4 regions of the Kineococcus lubricus genome follow, and region 1 is predicted to be linked to each of the others. Evidence: riboswitches for the same ligand, from Rfam matches in the RefSeq annotation. Region 1 holds a riboswitch; each other region holds the start of a gene.

Region 1 (4,177 bases):
AGTCGCTGACCAGGCCCGGCTCGTCGAGCTGCACCCACTCCGCGCCCGCTGCGGCGTAGGCGCTCAGCAGGTCGGCGTAGGCGCCGAGCAGGTCGTCGAGGCGGGAGATCGGCGCGAACCCGGCGGGACTGCCGTCGGCGGCCTTGGCCAGCAGCAGGAACGTCACCGGGCCCACCAGGACCGGGCGGGTGAGGAAACCGTCGGCGAGCGCCTCGGTGAACTCCCGAACGCCGCGGTCGTCGGCGAAGCGGAACGTCGTGCCGGGGCCGATCTCGGGGACGAGGTAGTGGTAGTTCGTGTCGAACCACTTCGTCATCTCCAGCGGGGCCTGTGCGCCGCGGCCGCGGGCGATCGTGGAGTAGCCGGCGAGGTCGACGGTCCCGTCGGCGGCGACGACGTCGGCGAACCGCTCGGGGACGGCGCCGACGGCGACGGCGGCGTCGAGCACCTGGTCGTAGGCCGAGAACGACGACGGGATGGAGCCGTCGTGCGCGGGCAGGCCGAGGGCGTTGAGCCGGCGGACGGTGGCGGCGCGGACGGCGGCGAGCCGCTGCTCGGTGGTGGCGAGGTCGGCGCGGCCGGCCCAGAGGGCTTCGAGGGCCTTCTTCGTCTCGCGGTCGGGTCCGAGGCGGGGGTAGCCCAGGATCGTCGCGGTCCAGGCGGGGGGGTTCTCGGTCATCGGGTCGGTCCTCCTGCCGCGGCGGTCGCGCGGCGGTCGTCGGTTCGGCGGGAGCGGTCGAGGTCGAGGTGGTCGAGCAGGTCGAGGGCGGGGCCGGCGGCGTTGAAGGTGTACAGGTGCAGCCCGGGGGCCCCGGCGGCCAGGAGGTCGCGGGCGAGCGCGGCGGTGGAGGCGGTGGCGGCGCGGCGGCGGGCCGCGGGGTCGTCGGTGTCGAGGGCGGCCAGCAGCCCGGCGGGGGGCGCGACGCCGGTGAGGGCGCCGATGCGCTGCAGCCGGCCGGGGTCGTCGGTGGCGGCGATCCCGGGCAGCAGCGGCAGGGTGATCCCCGCGGCCCGGGCGCGGCGCACGAGCGCGGCGTACTCGGCGGCGCAGAACGTCACCTGGCAGATCGCGAAGTGCGCGCCGGCGTCCTGCTTGGCGCGCAGGACGGCCATCTCGTGGTCGTCGCGGTCCCGGGGGAACGCGGCCACGGCGAGGCTGAGCGGTCCCTCGTCGACCGGGCGGGGGCCGCCGCGGCGCGCGAGGCGGCGCCGGTCGGCGACCTGGAGCAGCTGCACCAGGTCCCCGGCGGTCCCGACGCCGTCGGGGTGCGGCCTCCAGCCGGGAACCCCGGCGGGCGGGTCGCCGCGCAGGGCCAGGACGTTGCGGACCCCGGCGTCGAGGAACTCCCCGGCGAGTTCCACGACCTCCCGCCGCGAGGCCCCCACGCACGTCAGGTGGGCCATGGCGGGGACGGCCGTGGTGCGCAGGACGTGGGCGAGCAGGTCCCGGCTGGGGGCCCGGGTGGCGCCGGCGGCGCCGAACGTCACCGACACGAAGTCCGGTGCGGCCGCCGTCAACTCCGAAACCCTGCGCCACAACGTCTCCCGGCCCGCCTCCGAGCGCGGGGGGAACAGTTCGAAACTGATCGTCGGCCGCCCCGCCGCACCGGCGACGAGGGGGGCGATCGTCATCGGGCGGGTCCCGGTCCCGGGTCGGGGCAGGGGGCGACGACATCGGTGGTGCGCATCACGGACTCCATCGACCTGGCGGTAGCACCCTCGCCCGGGCTCGGGGGGTTGCTGCGGCGTCGTCGAGCCAGGACTCTCGGCCGCTCTGGATGGTGTTCCCCGAATGTAGACCGACGGCGGCGGGATCGACAAGCGGTTCGCGGGGAAGCCACCGGGACGGGGTTCCCGGGGCTCGGTCCCGTTCCCCCCGGCGGGCCGACCTTGATCTGGACCGCCGTTCCGTGGCAACCTCGGAACAGGTCATGAGCGCCAGCGACAAGCCCCGGCTCGCTGGCCGGCAACCCTCCTCCGCGGCGGGGTGCCCCGGGTGACGACCTGGCCGGTCCCGAGGTGGGCCCGGCAAGCGCGGACCTCGCCGGGCCGATCCCGGTCCTCCCGGTGGGGTCCACTCCCCGAGGAGACCTCGCGTGACGACGAGCACCCTGTCCCCCGCCCGCCCCACCGGCCGGGACGTCCCGCCGCTGCTGCCCGTCGTGGGCGCCGGCACCGCGGTCCCGCTGGCCACCGGAGGCACCGCGACGTACGCGAACCTCGACAACGCCGCCAGCGCCCCGGCGCTGACCACCGTGGCGGCGCGCGTGGCGCAGGTGCTCCCGCACTACGCCAGCGTCCACCGCGGGGCCGGGTACCTGTCCCGCGTCTGCACGGCGCTGTTCGAGCGGGCCCGCGAGCAGGTGGCGGGTTTCGTCGGGGCCCGCCCGGACGACGTGGTCGTCTTCACCCGCAGCACCACCGACGCCCTCGACCTGCTGGCCCGGGCCGTCCCGGCCGGTGGGCGGGTGCTGGTGGCCGACGTGGAGCACCACGCGAACCTGCTGTCCTGGGAGCGGTCGGCGCGCACGACGGTGGTGCGCGGCGGCGCCGACGCCGAGGAGACCACCGCCCGGCTGGAGGCCGAGCTGGCGAGCGGGCGGTACGCCGTGCTGGCCGTCGCGGGGGCCTCCAACGTCACCGGGGAGGTGCTGCCGCTGCGCCGCCTGGCGCGGGCCGCGCACGCCGCCGGTGCCCGCATCGCCGTGGACGGCGCCCAGCTGCTGCCGCACCGCCGCGTCGACGTCGCCGGCGACGGGATCGACTGGATCGCCCTGTCGGGGCACAAGCTGTACGCGCCGTTCGGTTCCGGTGCCCTGGTCGGGCGCCGGGACTGGCTGGACGCCGCGGAGCCGTACCTGGCCGGTGGGGGCGCCACGCTCGACGTCGGCCACGACGCGGTGCGCTGGGCGGCGGGACCGGACCGGCACGAGGCCGGCTCGCCCAACGTCGTGGGCGCGGTCGCGCTGGCGCAGGCCTGCGCGACGCTCGCCGCCCTGCCGGCGGGGGCGCTGGAGGCCCACGAGGCCGCGCTGCGCGACCAGCTCGTGCGGGGCCTGACCGCGCTGGAGGGCGTGCGGGTCGTGCGCCCGCACCCGGCCGACGCCGTGGGGGTCGTGACGTTCACCGTCCCGGGGCGCCCGGTGTCCGAGGTCGCCGCGTACCTGTCGGCCGAGCACGGCATCGGGGTCCGGGACGGGCGGTTCTGCGCCCACCGGTTCGCCGACTCCCTCGGCCTGGTCGAGGGCGGGCTGCGGGCCTCGACGGGGGTGGGGACGGGCTCGGCCGACGTCGCCCGGCTCCTGGCCGCCCTCGAGCGCTTCCTGACCACCGGCCCGGAGCTGGAGTACGGGCTGGTCGAGGGCCGCTGGGCTCCCCTGACGGACGCGCGCCCGGCCCCCGGGACGTTCCTCGACCCGATCCCGGGACGGGGCTGACCCCGACGGGGGTCACGACCGACCGAACCCCCTCGCGCGAGCGCGTGAGCCGACGACCAGGAGTGACGTGAGCCAGGAACCCCGCACCGCAGCCCCCCTCGGCGACCCCGCCGCCGTCCCCCTCGGCGCGCCCCTCGTCGACGCCGGGACCGCCGGGCGCGCCGTCGCCGGCGGCGCGCTGCTCGTCGACGTCCGCAGCGACGCCGGCCGGGCCGCGCACGGCGCGCTGCCGCAGGCCGTCGTCGTCGGCAAGGACGAGGTCGGGCCGAGGTTCACCCTCGGCGGCCCCCGGGCCCTGCCGCAGCTGACCGGCCTCGACCAGGGGATCGTCGTGGTCTGCGGTTCGCCCGCCGGGTCGGGCCCCGTGGCCGCCGAACTGCTCGCCGCCGGGTTCACCGACGTCGTGCACGTCGAGGGCGGGTTCCCCGCGTGGGAGGCGGCCGGGTTGCCCACCGCGGAACCCGGGCGGGCCTGAGGTGGCCGGCGCGCGCGAGCGCGGCCGCCGGCGGGTCGGGGCCTCAGGGCACGGGTTCGCTGCCGGGACGGGACCCGTCCCCGGTCCCTTCGGCGTGCCCGTCGGCGTGCGCGGTCAGCAGCGCGTGCAGTTCCGCCTCGAAGTCGGCCCAGCTGAGTTCACCGGGACCTGGTTCCGGTTCGGGGTCGAGGTCGAGGTCGGCCGGTACCCAGGGGAACCCCCACTGACCGTGCCCCGCCAGGGCCAGCCCCTGCACCACCGCAGC
Region 2 (4,177 bases), on a different contig from region 1:
ACCCCCAGAAGGTAAGCGGTCTCAGGGGCGGTCGCGCGCGAGGAACGCCGACACGCCGTCGGCGATGCCGCGCGCCGCGGTCTGCCGGAACGCGGGGTCGGACAGCAGCGCGGCGTCCTCGGCGTTGCGCATGTTCGCCGACTCCAGCAGCACCGACGGCGTCCGCGCGAGGTTCAGGCCCGCCAGGTCCGAGCGCCGCGTCAGGCCAGGTTCCACCAGGTCCCCGAGGCGGTCGGCCCGGGGCAGGCCGGTGGCGGTCCCGAACGCGGCGAGCAGGTCGCGCGCCGCGACGTCGGAGGCCGCCAGCACCGCCGCGTTGCCGCCGTCGGGGGCCGGGCCCGGTTCGACGACGTGGAAACCGCGGGAGGTGGGCGCGGCTCCGTCGGCGTGGATCGAGACCGCCAGCGCCGCCCCCGCCGCGTTCGCCACCGCGGCCCGGGCGTCCACGCACGGGCCGACGCCGGTGTCCTCGGACCGGGTCAGGACGACCTCGACCCCCCGCGCGCGCAGCAGGTCGGCGGTGCGCAGGGCGACGTCGAAGGCGTAGGCGTGCTCGGGGTACCCGCTGTCCGTGGACGTCCCCGTCGTGCCGCACGGCTTCTCGAAACCCCCCGCCGGGACGGGGACCGCGATCTGCTCCGGGTGCGCGGCGTTGCCCCCGTTGTGGCCGGGGTCGAGGACGACGACGGGGACGGGGGCCGGTCGCGCGGCGGCGCTCACCGGCACCGGGGCCGGCGGGCGGGGCGGGGAGCAGGCGGCGAGGGCGGCCACCAGCACCAGCGGGACCGCGGCACGTCGCACCCGCCCAGGGTGCCACGGGTCCGGCACCGCCCCGCCCGGCGGCCGGTTCAGACGGGGACGGGTGCGGTGGCCGCCGCGACGGCCCCGTCGAGCTCGGCGCCCAGGTCCAGGTCCTCCCCCGCCACCAGCCGGGCCTCCAGCTCGCGCACCCGGGGGATGACGAGTTCCCCGAACGCCTCGACCTCCTCCTTGACGTGCAGGAACCCCAGCAGCAGCAGGTCGACGCCGACCAGCCGGTACGCCAGGACGCGGCGCGCCACCTCGTCGAGGGTCCCGACCAGCCCCGTCCGGAAACCGTCGTTGTACTGGACGAGGTCGCGGAACCCGCTGTCGGCCCACATCCCCTTGCCGTCGCGGGTGGAACCGCCGGCCTCCCGCACCGCGGCGCCGAAACCCTCGACCTTGGCGCGGTCGGCCTTGGCGACGATCTCCTCCAGGACCGCCTCGGCCTGCTCTCGGGTGTCGCGCACCAGCGCGAAGCCGTTCAGCCCGAACCGCACCGACCGGCCGTTCGCGGCGGCCAGCGCGCTGACCTCCCGCACCCCGGCGGCGGCGTCCGCGATCGACTTGCCGTTCATGAAGTACCAGTCCGAGACGCGGCCGGCCATGGCCTGCGCGGCGGTGGAGTTCCCGCCCTGGAACAGTTCCGGCGCGGCCGTGGGCTGCGGGCGGAAGGTGATGTCGGTGGCGTTGAAGAACTCCCCGGACTGGCTGTAGCCGTCCTGGCTCCACACCCCGCGCAGCAGTTCGATGAACTCCTCGGACTGCTTGTACCGGTCGTCGTGCTCGTGCCAGGTCACCCCCAGCTGCGTCGCCTCGTCCTTGAACCAGCCCGACACCACGTTCAGCGCGAGGCGGTTGCCGGTGAGTTCCTGGGTGGTGGCCGCGAACTTCGCCAGGACCCCCGGGTGCCAGAAGAACGGGTGGACCGCGGCGATGACCTTCAGCCGCTCGGTCGCCAGCAGCAGCGCCAGCGAGAACGACGTCGACTCGTGCTGGGCGTCGGCGCCGTAGGAGGCGAGGTACCGCACCTGGGTGAGGGCGTACTCGAACCCGACGCGCTCGGCGGCGCGGGCCACCTCGACGTTGTAGGCGGGGTCGTGGCTGGTGCGCTGCTCGATCGTGGAGACGACCAGCCCGCCGGAGACGTTGGGGACCCAGTAGGCGAACTTCAGGGGCTCGTGCAGGGACATGGCGGGGCGTCCTCCATCGGTCCTGGCGGTAGCACCCCCGCGGGGGTTGCTGCGGCGTCGTCGAGCCAGGTCTCTCAGCCGCTCTGGATGGGATCGGTGCACCCTACCCCGGTGCCCGGCCGGTGCGCAGGGGAACGACGGACGCCCCCTCCCGGTGGGCGGGAGGGGGCGTCCGTCGGGGGGTTCAGACGGGGGTCGGCACGACGCCGGCCAGCACCAGGCACGACACCGCCAGCACCAGGAGGATCGCGACGTCCAGCCCGCGCGAGCGGACCGCGAGCGCTCCCGCGACCCGCACCGGCAGCACCAGCCGCAGGACGGCGGCGACGGCCAGGTCCGCCCCGAGCAGCACCCCGCCCGGGGTCGGGCCGGCCAGCAGCGTCAGCACCAGCGCGACGACGATCCCGCCGACGAGCGTCAGCAGGACGGCGTTGCCCGGGGTGGGGACGCGCTCGGTGGTCACGGTGCCGACGCTACCGGCCGGCGCCACGGGCGGACCTCAGTGCGCGAAGTGGCGCGCGCCGGTGAAGTACATCGTGACGCCGGCCTTCGCGGCGGCCTCGACGACCTCGGCGTCGCGGATGGACCCGCCGGGCTGCACGATCGCGCTGACCCCGGCGTCGATGAGGATCTGCGCGCCGTCGGCGAACGGGAAGAACGCGTCGGACGCGGCGACCGACCCGGTGGCCCGGTCCGCTCCGGCGCGCGCGACGGCCAGCTTGCAGGAGTCGACGCGGTTGACCTGGCCCATGCCGACGCCGACGGACGCGCCGTCCTTGGCGAGCAGGATCGCGTTGGAGCGCACCGAGCGGACCGCGCGCCAGGCGAACTCGAGGTCGGCCAGGACCTCCGGGGTGGCCGCCTCACCGGCCGCGAGCGTCCAGTTCGCGGGGGCGTCGCCCTCGGCGTCGATCGCGTCGAGGTCCTGCACGAGCACGCCGCCGGAGACGGGGCGCCACTCCCGGGCCTGCCGGGAGTAGCCCTCGGGCAGCTGCAGGAGGCGGACGTTCTTCTTGGCCCGCAGGACCTCCAGCGCCTCGGGCTCGAAGCCGGGGGCGATGACGACCTCGGTGAAGACGGGCGCGACCTGCTCGGCCATGGCCGCGGTCACGACGCGGTTGGCCGCGATGACGCCGCCGTAGGCGGAGACGGGGTCGCAGGCGTGGGCCTTGGCGTGGGCGTCGGCGACGTCGGTGCCGGTCGCGATCCCGCACGGGTTGGCGTGCTTGATGACGGCGACGGCGGGCCCGTCGAGGTCGTACGCGGCGCGCAGGGCGGCGTCGGCGTCGACGTAGTTGTTGTACGACATGGCCTTGCCGTGCAGCTGCACGGCCTGCGCGATGCCCGGCGCGGACGTCGGGTCGGCGTAGACGGCGGCCTGCTGGTGCGGGTTCTCGCCGTAGCGCAGGACGGCGGTGCGCTCCAGGGCGACGCCGGTGACGGCGGGCCAGCCCTGGTCGGCCTCGTCGAGCGTCTGCTCGGCGAACCAGGACGCCACCGCGGTGTCGTAGGCGGCGGTGTGCGCGAACGCGGCCGCGGCCAGGCGCTTGCGGGCGGTGAGGTCGAACCCGCCGTCGGCGACGGCGGCGAGCACGTCGGCGTACGCCGCGGGGTCGACGACGACGGCCACGCTGGGGTGGTTCTTCGCGGCGGCGCGGACCATGGAGGGGCCGCCGATGTCGATCTGCTCCACGACGTCGTCGTAGCCGGCGCCGGAGGCGACGGTCGCGGCGAACGGGTAGAGGTTCACGACGACGAGGTCGAAGGGTTCGACGTCGAGCTCGGCGAGCTGGCGGACGTGGTCGGGCAGGCGGCGGTCGGCGAGGATCCCGGCGTGCACCCGCGGGTGCAGGGTCTTGACGCGGCCGTCGAGGCACTCGGGGAACCCGGTGAGCTCCTCGACGGGGGTCACGGGCACGCCCGCGGCGGCGATGCGGGTGGCGGTGGACCCGGTGGAGACGAGGGCGACCCCGGCCGCGTGCAGCCCCTGGGCGAGTTCGGCCAGGCCGGTCTTGTCGTAGACGCTGATCAGCGCGCGCTTCACGGGGACCTTCGTGCCCTGGGGGTCCATCAGCGGGGTGCCGTCCTCTCGGGGTGGGGGGTCGCGCGGGCCAGTCGCCCGACGACGCCGACGAGCAGTTCGCGCTCGCGGGTCTTGATGCGCTCGTGCAGCGAGGCCTCGT
Region 3 (4,177 bases), on a different contig from region 1:
TCCGCGGGTCGGAGAACACGTCGTAGGTGTCCCCGACCTCCACGACCCGCCCGTTCTCCATGACCGCGACCCGGTCGGCGATCTGCCGCACGGCCTCCATCTCGTGGGTGATGACGACGATCGTCACCCCGAGCTCGGCGTTGACGCGCCGCAGCAGCGACAGGACCTCGGTGGTGGTCTCGGGGTCCAGCGCGCTCGTGGCCTCGTCGGCCAGCAGCAGCGGCGGGTTCGTCGCCAGCGCGCGGGCGATGCCGACCCGCTGCTTCTGGCCGCCGGACAACTGCTCGGGGTAGGCGTGGGCGCGGTCGAGCAGGCCCACGAAGTCGAGCAGCTCGGCGGTGCGCCGGTCCCGCTCGGCCTTCGCCACGCCCGCCACCTTCAGCGGGTACGCCACGTTCCCGGCGACCGTCCGGGACCGGAACAGGTTGAACTGCTGGAAGATCATCCCGATCTTCGACCGGGCCGCGCGCAGTTCACCCTCGGACAGCCTCGTGAGGTCCTGACCGGCGACGACGACGCTGCCCGAGGTCGGTCTCTCCAGCGCGTTGAGCAGCCGGACGAGCGTGGACTTCCCGGCGCCGGAGTACCCGATGACCGCGAGGACCTCGCCCTGCTCGACCTGGAGGGAAACGGCGTCGACCGCCGCGACGGAGGACCCGTCGCGGCGGTCGAAGCGCTTGCTGACGTCGGTCAGCGTGATGAGGGCGGTCACTTGGCCGAGGCGGCCTTCGCGTCGGCTTCGACCTCCGCGGTCTCCGCCTGCAGGTCGGCGGCGGGCACGTCGCGGACGATCGCGCTCGGGTTGTCCTGCAGGAACACCTCCTGCACGGCCGGGTCGTGCCACAGCGCCGCCAGGTCCAGGTACGTCTGGTTGCCGGTGTCGGCCTTGCGGGCGGTGAAGATGTTGACGTAGGGCGCCGCCGCGGGGGAGGTGGCGTCGTCGTCGACGATGACGGAGTCCTCGGACAGCTTCGCCGCGGTGGCGAAGTTGTTGTTGACGATCGCGGCGGCCACGGAACCGGACTGCAGCGCGCTGGCGGTCTGGTCGGCGGCGACGGTGACGACCTCCACCTTGGAGGACTCGATGTCGTTCGTGGTGGAGAACGGGGTGCCGCCGTCCTTCAGCGTCACCAGGCCGGCCTGCTGCAGGACGAGCAGACCGCGCGCCTCGTTGATGGCGTCGTTGGGGATGGCGACCTTCGCGTCGGCGGGCAGTTCCTCGACGGACCCCGCGGTGAGGGAGTACAGCGGCAGCGGGTAGACGGCGGTCGCGCCGATGGGCTGCAGGTCGTCGTCGGCGGTCGCGTTGTAGTTCGCGAGGTACTGGATGTGCTGGAACTGGTTGAGGTCCAGCTCACCCTGCGACAGCGCCGGGTTGGGCAGCGTGTAGTCGGAGAAGTTGACCAGCTCGACGTCGACGTTGAACCGGGACTTCGCCAGTTCGCTGTACGTCGTCCAGTACGGCAGCGACTTGTCGGCGACACCGATCTTCACGGTCTTCGCCTCGCCGGCTCCGGCGGCGCTGGTGCTGGTGGAGTCGTCCCGGTTGCCCAGGACGAGGGCCACGACCACCACGGCGATGACGACGACGGCGGCGATGACGGCGTACAGCACGCCGCGGCGCTTGGGCTTGTCGGGCAGGGAGGGGGCAGTGGACACGGGGACACTCCGGGAGGTCGTACGGGCGGGCGCGCGGCTCGCAGGGCTCCCGTGATCGACCGGCGTCCGGCGATCCGCGCTTGCCGGACGGGTCCGTCCGGCCAGGTCCTCACCTGGGGCACCCCGCCGCGGAGGAGGGTTGCCGGACAGCAAGCCAGGGCTTACCGCTGTCACTCATGACCTGCCCCGAGCTTAACACCGGCTGTCCGACAGCGTGGACGGTTCCCGCCGGTCCGCCCCCGGCCGCGAGCGCCCCGGCCGGACCTCAGGCGCGCGCGGGGGGCAGGGCGTGGGGGAGGACGACGGCCTGCGCGGCGACGGTGACGCCCCCGGTCGTGGTCACCGACGGGCTGCCGTGCAGGACGTACCCGTCGGCCAGCGCCGCGCTCACCTTCTCGCAGAACGAGCGGTCGTCGGTGCCGGTCAGCAGCCGGTAGGCGAGCTTCTGCGGGACGTCCTCGGGGGTGGGGTCGCTCATGCGCCGAGGCTAGCCGGGCCCAGCCCGTCCCGGGCGGCGCGCAGGTCCAGGTACCCCAGGGCCGCGTCGGCCAGCGCGTCGGCCCGCCGCGCGGGAGCCCCCGGCGCCCAGCGCTTCTCGTCGTACGCGCGCGCCGCGCGGCCCAGCGCCCCCAGGCTGACCGCGAGCTCGCGGTCCAGCCGCCCGGCGAGCTCGGCGGGCGTGGGCGGCTCCGGGCGCAGCAACTCGCCGTCGCCGGCCCGCAGCTGCCCCAGGACCTCGTGGTCGGTGCCGTCCCCGACCGTCCAGAACAGCACCGGCCGCTCGACCAGGTGGTTCCACACCGGCGCCTGCGCGGACCGGAACGTCAGGGTCACCGGCCGGGTCGCCAGCCCGGAGGCGGCCAGCCAGTGCCCGGCGGCCGGCGGCTGGGTCAGGTGCGCGCAGTCGGCCTCGTCGGCGTTCGTCACCAGGGCCACCCGCACCGCCCCGGCGTCGTCGAGCACGTCCCGCCGCGGCCCCAGCAGGGCGCCGAACACCCACGCCTGCTCCACCCGCAACCGCACGATCCCGGCCGGCTGACGGCTCACGTGCGCGCAGCGGTCGGCGACCTCCTCCAGCGTCCGCACCGCGGTGGTCCACTTCACACCGGCCAGTGTGGCCGACCCCGGCGGGAGGTTGCGGGCCGGGCCGTGGCCGGGCCTAAGCTTCGCCGGTGGATTCGACCGAGCTCAGAGCCCTGCAGAAGCCGTTGAAGGACTCCTACCGGGAGGACCCCGCCAAGGCGCTGGTCCCGGCCCGGGCGGTGGCCGTCCTGGACGGGCAGTCCATCGGCGTCTCGGTCGACGGCTTCGCCGGGACGACCCGCGCCGGGCTGCACCCCGCCGCCGGCGGCGACGGCACCGAGGCCTGCTCGGCCGACATGCTCTGCGAGGCCGTGGCGGCCTGCGCCGGGGTGACGCTGCGCAGCGTGGCGACGGCCATGGGCGTCGAGCTGCGCAACGCCTCCGTGGCCGTGGACGCGCACTGGGACGCCCGCGGCACCCTCGGGGTCTCCCGGGAGGTCCCGATCGGGATCACCGACGTCACCATCACCTTCGACTTCACCTCCGACGCCGACGAGGCGACGGAGGCGAAGATGGTCTCCCTCGCCGAGCGGTACTGCGTCATCGCGCAGACGCTGCAGGTCCCGCCGAAGGTCACCGTCCAGCGGGCCTGACCCCCGCGCGGCCGGTGCGCGGCGGCGGGGGCCTCAGCGGCTCTCCTGCCGCCGCACCGCCGGCCGGCCGAACACCGCGACGACGGCGAAGCCGATCGCGAAGGCCAGCAGGACCCCGAGGTTCGCGTAGGCCCAGGCGCCCTCGCGGCCCCCGATCGGGCCCAGCAGGTAGCCCTGCCAGGTCAGCCAGCTCGCGTTCTGGTTGGTCACCAGGCCCCAGCCCACCACGGTGGCCGCGACCATCGTCGCCACCGGCAGCGCGCGCACCGAGCCGTAGCGGCCCCCGGCGTCGAGCAGCTCGGCCTCGGCGTACCCGCGGCGCCGGGTCGCCAGGTCGGCCAGGAAGATCCCCGCCCACGCCGCGATCGGCACGCCCAGGGTGATGAGGAACCCCTGGAACGGGGTGAGGAAGTCGGCGGAGAAGAACGCGATGTAGGTGGCGCCGGCGACCATGAGGGCGCCGTCGACGAGCACCGCCACGGGGCGGGGGACGCGCAGGCCCACGTTGAGCAGCGCCAGCCCCGAGGAGTAGATGTCCATGACGGCGCCGCCGACCAGGCCCAGGACGGCCACCACGACGAACGGCACGAGGAACCACGTCGGCAGGATCGTCGTCAGCGCCCCCACGGGGTCCTTGCCGACGAGCGCGCCCAGGTCGGGGTCCGAGCCCACGACGAGGGCGCCGAACACCAGCAGCACCGCCGGCCCGATCGAGCTGCCCAGGGTCGTCCAGAGCACCACCCCGCCGCTGGAGGCCTCCCGCGGCAGGTAGCGGGAGTAGTCGGCCGCGGCGTTGGCCCAGCCCAGGCCGAACCCGGTCATGACCATGGTGAAGGCGCCGA
Region 4 (4,177 bases), on a different contig from region 1:
GTGAGCTGCCCGATCCCGGCGCGGCCGAAGACAGCCTCGGTGACCACGGCGCCGCCGACGAGCTCGCCGAACAGCAGCCCGGCCATCGTCAGCGCGGGCAGGACGGCGTTGCGGCTGACGTCGTGCCACAGCAGCCAGCCGGTGCCGGCGCCGCGGGCGCGCACCACGGGGACGAACGGCATCCGGACGACGTCGTCGACGCTGCGCATCAGCACCTGCGCCAGCGGCGCCGCGATGGGCACCGCGATGGTGAGGACGGGCAGCACCAGCGCCTCGACGGGGCCGGCGCCGATGACGGGCACCAGCCCCAGGCGGAAGGACAGGACCTGGATGAGCAGGATCCCGATCCAGAACACCGGCAGCGACACGAACAGCGGCGGCAGGTTGCGGAACGCCCGGCGCAGCCAGCGGCCGCGGCCGTGGGTGGCGACGACGGCGATGACCACGGCCAGGACCACGGCCAGGGCCAGGCCCAGCGCGGCCAGCACCAGGGTCGAGGGCAGGGCGGCGGCCAGGAGGGTGGAGACCGCGGCCCCGCTCTGCACCGAGTACCCCAGGTCCCCGCCGAGGAAGGCCCACGCGGACTCGGCGAACCGCACGGGCAGGGGCCGGTCGGCCCCGTAGGCGGCGCGGATGTCGGCCAGCTGCTCGGGGGACAACCCCAGTTCGGGGCTGCCGAAGCGGGCCAGGACGGCGTCGCCGGGCAGCGCGGCGAGCAGGACGTAGGTCAGCGCGTAGGCCAGGACCAGGACGACGACGGCCTGGCCGGCGCGCCGCAGCACGTACGTCACCGCCGTCCTCCCGGTGCGCCGGCCGGGGACGGGGTGCTCACCGGTTCAGCCACGTGGCGTGGAACAGGGGCCGGCCCACCGACTCGGTCGCGAAACCCTGCACGTCGGAGCGGAAGCCGAACACCTGCGGTTCCTCGAACAGCGGGACGACGTAGGCCTGCTCGGCCAGCCGGCGCTGCGCGGCCTCGGAGGCGGCCTGACGCGCGTCGGTGGTGGGTTCGGAGGCGATGTCGTTCAGCAGGGCGTCGAGCTCGGGGTCGCCGAGGGACCCGTCGGTGGTGTCCAGGTTCAGCAGGGTGTTGCGGTTCCTGGAGAAGAACTGCGACTTCAGGACGTCGTAGTCGGCCCGCCCGACCATGGAGTGGTAGACCTGCACGGTCTCGGGGTCCAGGGAGGCGGCGGTCTGGGCGGCCTGGTCGCCGGGGAACAGGTCGACGCGGATCCCGAGGTCGGCCAGCTGCTCCTGGACCAGGGTGACGACCTCCTTGGAGCGCGGTTGCGGCAGGGCCTCGTTGAACGTGATCGCCAGCGGGACGCCGTCCTTCGCGCGGACGCCGTCGGCGCCCACCGTCCAGCCGGCCCCGTCGAGCAGCCGCGCCGCCGCGGCCGGGTCGTGCCGGTACTCCTCCGAGGTGTCGACGTACCCGAGCGCCGACTTCGCCAGGACGCCGGTGGCCAGCACGTAGCTGTCGCTGAACAGGGTGTCGATGACGGCCTGCCGGTCGATGCCGGCGACGATCGCCTGCCGGACGGCGAGGTCCTGCAGCTGCGGGGTCCGGAACCGGAAGCTGAACCCGTTGTTGACGCCGTTGGTGGCGGCGGCCAGCAGCGCCAGTCCGTCGGCGCTGAACTGCGCCTCGTCCGGCGCCTCGATCTGGCGGGCGAGGTCGGCCTGGCCGGCGACGACGGTGCCGACGCGGACGCTGTCCTCCCCGGCGACGACGACGTCGATGCCGTCGAGGTACGCCCGGCCCTGGTGGGGCCGCGACGGCGGCGCCCAGGCGTAGTCCTCGCGCGCCACGAGGGAGATCCGGGTGCCGACCTCCTCCGAGTCGACCACGAACGGCCCGGAGCCGATGACGGTCGCGGCGCTGCCGGGCCCGAAGCCCTCGCTGTCCTGCGCCAGGGTGGACGTGGCGAGCAGACCGGAGTTGATGGTCGACACGGCCTGCGCGAAACCCGGTGCGGGAGCGGTGAAGTGGAACCGGACGGTGCGTTCGTCGACGACCTCGCCGCGGTCGTAGTTGTTGATGGCCTCCGACACCGTCAGGGCCCGGGCGGGGTCGCCCTTGCCGAAGAGGTCGAGGTTGGCGACCACGTTGGCCGCGTCCAGCGGGGACCCGTCGGAGTAGGTGACGCCCTCGCGCAGCGTGAAGGTGTACTGGGTGGCGTCGGCGTTCACCTCCGGCAGCGCGACCGCGATCCACGGTTCGAGCTCGAGGGTCTGCGGGTTCTGCCACAGCAACCGGTCGGTGATGTTGTTGACGATCCCCCCGTTGGGGTAGAACCCCGCGGCGGGCGGGTACAGCGTGGTCCACGTCTGCGGTTCGAGGTAGGTGAGCTTGCCGCCGGTCTTGGGCTCCCCCACCGGTTCCTGCTCACCCGCGGATCCCGAGGAGCAGCCGGCGAGCATCCCGCCGAGGGCGGCGGCGGCTGCGGCGGCGAGGGTGGTGCGGCGACGGACGAGCATGGCGGGCTCCAACGGTGGGGCGCCCGGTCTCCTGGCGCGCAGGACCGGGTCGGCGGTGGGGTTCGTGAGGGGCGGGCGGGGACCGGGGGGTGGTCACCGCGCGCGGGTGCGTGCGAGGCGGTTCGGCTGCCGCGCAGCCCACCTCACCGGCGCCCCGGGCAGGGCTGCGCCGTGCCGTCGGGTCGTGCCCCGCGGGGACGGCGGACGGGCCGGGCGGACGGTCGTCCGCCCCGGCCCCGGGTCAGCGCCGGTGAGCGTGGGGGGTCAGGAACAGAACGTGGCGCCGCAGCGGCAGTAGTCGATGTGACGGCGGCGCGAGGCGAAGAAGCCCCGGGCGCAACTGCTCGACAACGTTCCTCCATCGGTTCTGGCGGAAGCACCCACGCCCGCTCGCGCGGAGGGTTGCTGCGGAGTCACGGAGCCAGATCTCTCAGCCGCTCTGGATGGGTGTGCGCGGGCCACACTGCCCGACGCGTTCGCCGCGTGTCAACACCCGCCGGCCCCACCGGGGGGTGCGGGGGTCGCGGGCCGGACGCGCCGTCCGGCCCGCGACGGGCGGCTCAGACGAGCCCGTTGGCCGTCAGGAAGTCCTTCGCCACGGCGGCGACGTCCTTCTTGTCCACCTGGACCTGCGCGAGGTACTGGGTGAGGTTCTCGGTCGTGAGCTTGGCCGAGAACGCGTTGAGCGCGTCGGTGATCGTCTGGTCGTTCTTCGACGACCGGATGAGGGGCAGGACGTTCTGGGCCAGGAACAGGTTCTTCGGGTCCTCCAGCACGACGAACCCGTTCGTCGTGATGGCGGAGTCGGTGGTGAAGATGTTCGCGACCTGGATGGTGCCGTCCTTGAGGGCGCCGACGGTGAGCGGGCCACCGGGGTCCAGCGGCTTGAACTCCTTGAACTCCACGCCGTACAGCTCCTTGAGCCCCTCCAGGCCCTGGTAGCGCTCCTGGAACTCCGGGCCGCCGCCGGCGACGAGGTCCTTCGCGACCGGGGCGAGGTCGGCGATCGAGGTCAGGCGGTACTGGGTGGCGGTGGCCTCGGTGACCGACAGCGAGTCCTTGTCCTCCGCGGCGGACTGCTCGAGCACCTCGGTGCCCTCGGGCAGCACCTGCTTCAGCGCCTCCAGCACCTGCTCGGGGGTGGAGACCCCCTCGGGGGCGCCGCCCTCGGACAGCGCGGCGAGCAGCGCCCCGTTGTACTCGGGGATGAGGTCGATCGAGCCGTCGTCGAGGGCCTTGAGGTACAGCTCGCGCGCACCGATGTTCGGCTTGCGCTGCACCTCGACGCCCTCGGCCTCCAAGACCTGCGCGTACATCTCCATGAGCAGTTCGCTCTCGGGGAAGTTCGCCGAGCCGACGATGACGGCGGAGGTGGCGGTGGAGTCCCCCGAGCCGGCGTCGGAGGCCAGCGGGTCGTCGCCGCCGCCGCACGCAGCCAGCCCCGCCGTGAGGGAGCCCACGAGGGCCAGACCGAGCAGGTTCCTGCGGTTCATGACGTGCCTTTCGACGTTCCTGCGCTGACGAGTTCGGGTTCCGGGCTCGCCCCGGACTCTCCCACGGATCGCGTGCCCCGTGCGCGCCGCAGGCCCCGGCCGGTCAGGCCGGGTGAGACGGCGTACCGCTGGACCAGGCCCAGCAGCAGGTCCAGCGCGATCGCCAGGACGGCGACGACGACGGCCCCGGCGACCATGCGGCC

Evidence for each region. A riboswitch is a leader RNA that binds a small molecule or an ion and turns the genes downstream of it on or off. The one in region 1 is predicted to bind S-adenosylmethionine.
Region 2: another riboswitch for S-adenosylmethionine. It lies ahead of sfnG (dimethylsulfone monooxygenase SfnG); the one in region 1 lies ahead of ACRYRX_RS15800 (aminotransferase class V-fold PLP-dependent enzyme).
Region 3: another riboswitch for S-adenosylmethionine. It lies ahead of ACRYRX_RS08095 (MetQ/NlpA family ABC transporter substrate-binding protein); the one in region 1 lies ahead of ACRYRX_RS15800 (aminotransferase class V-fold PLP-dependent enzyme).
Region 4: another riboswitch for S-adenosylmethionine. It lies ahead of ACRYRX_RS09405 (TIGR04028 family ABC transporter substrate-binding protein); the one in region 1 lies ahead of ACRYRX_RS15800 (aminotransferase class V-fold PLP-dependent enzyme).

What each region holds. Positions count from the first base shown of each region.
Region 1 covers NZ_JBJLSK010000020.1:21,344-25,520, forward strand. Annotated here, with positions in the region: gene metE (5-methyltetrahydropteroyltriglutamate--homocysteine S-methyltransferase) at 1-679, opposite strand, end outside; gene ACRYRX_RS15795 (methylenetetrahydrofolate reductase) at 676-1,632, opposite strand; SAM riboswitch class I at 1,694-1,785, opposite strand; SAM riboswitch class IV at 1,928-2,041, shown strand; gene ACRYRX_RS15800 (aminotransferase class V-fold PLP-dependent enzyme) at 2,097-3,437, shown strand; gene ACRYRX_RS15805 (rhodanese-like domain-containing protein) at 3,505-3,912, shown strand; gene ACRYRX_RS15810 (hypothetical protein) at 3,956-4,177, opposite strand, start outside.
Region 2 covers NZ_JBJLSK010000001.1:211,587-215,763, forward strand. Annotated here, with positions in the region: gene idi (isopentenyl-diphosphate Delta-isomerase) at 1-2, opposite strand, end outside; gene ACRYRX_RS00955 (N-acetylmuramoyl-L-alanine amidase) at 22-801, opposite strand; gene sfnG (dimethylsulfone monooxygenase SfnG) at 849-1,994, opposite strand; SAM riboswitch class I at 2,005-2,088, opposite strand; gene ACRYRX_RS00965 (DUF3017 domain-containing protein) at 2,179-2,457, opposite strand; gene purH (bifunctional phosphoribosylaminoimidazolecarboxamide formyltransferase/IMP cyclohydrolase) at 2,494-4,065, opposite strand; gene purN (phosphoribosylglycinamide formyltransferase) at 4,065-4,177, opposite strand, start outside.
Region 3 covers NZ_JBJLSK010000008.1:105,036-109,212, reverse strand. Annotated here, with positions in the region: gene ACRYRX_RS08100 (methionine ABC transporter ATP-binding protein) at 1-712, opposite strand, end outside; gene ACRYRX_RS08095 (MetQ/NlpA family ABC transporter substrate-binding protein) at 709-1,659, opposite strand; SAM riboswitch class IV at 1,731-1,841, opposite strand; gene ACRYRX_RS08090 (DUF1737 domain-containing protein) at 1,925-2,137, opposite strand; gene ACRYRX_RS08085 (DUF7711 family protein) at 2,134-2,763, opposite strand; gene ACRYRX_RS08080 (OsmC family protein) at 2,832-3,335, shown strand; gene ACRYRX_RS08075 (purine-cytosine permease family protein) at 3,369-4,177, opposite strand, start outside.
Region 4 covers NZ_JBJLSK010000010.1:57,532-61,708, forward strand. Annotated here, with positions in the region: gene ACRYRX_RS09400 (ABC transporter permease) at 1-791, opposite strand, end outside; gene ACRYRX_RS09405 (TIGR04028 family ABC transporter substrate-binding protein) at 829-2,481, opposite strand; SAM riboswitch class I at 2,837-2,931, opposite strand; gene ACRYRX_RS09410 (ABC transporter substrate-binding protein) at 3,042-3,974, opposite strand; gene ACRYRX_RS09415 (ABC transporter permease) at 3,971-4,177, opposite strand, start outside.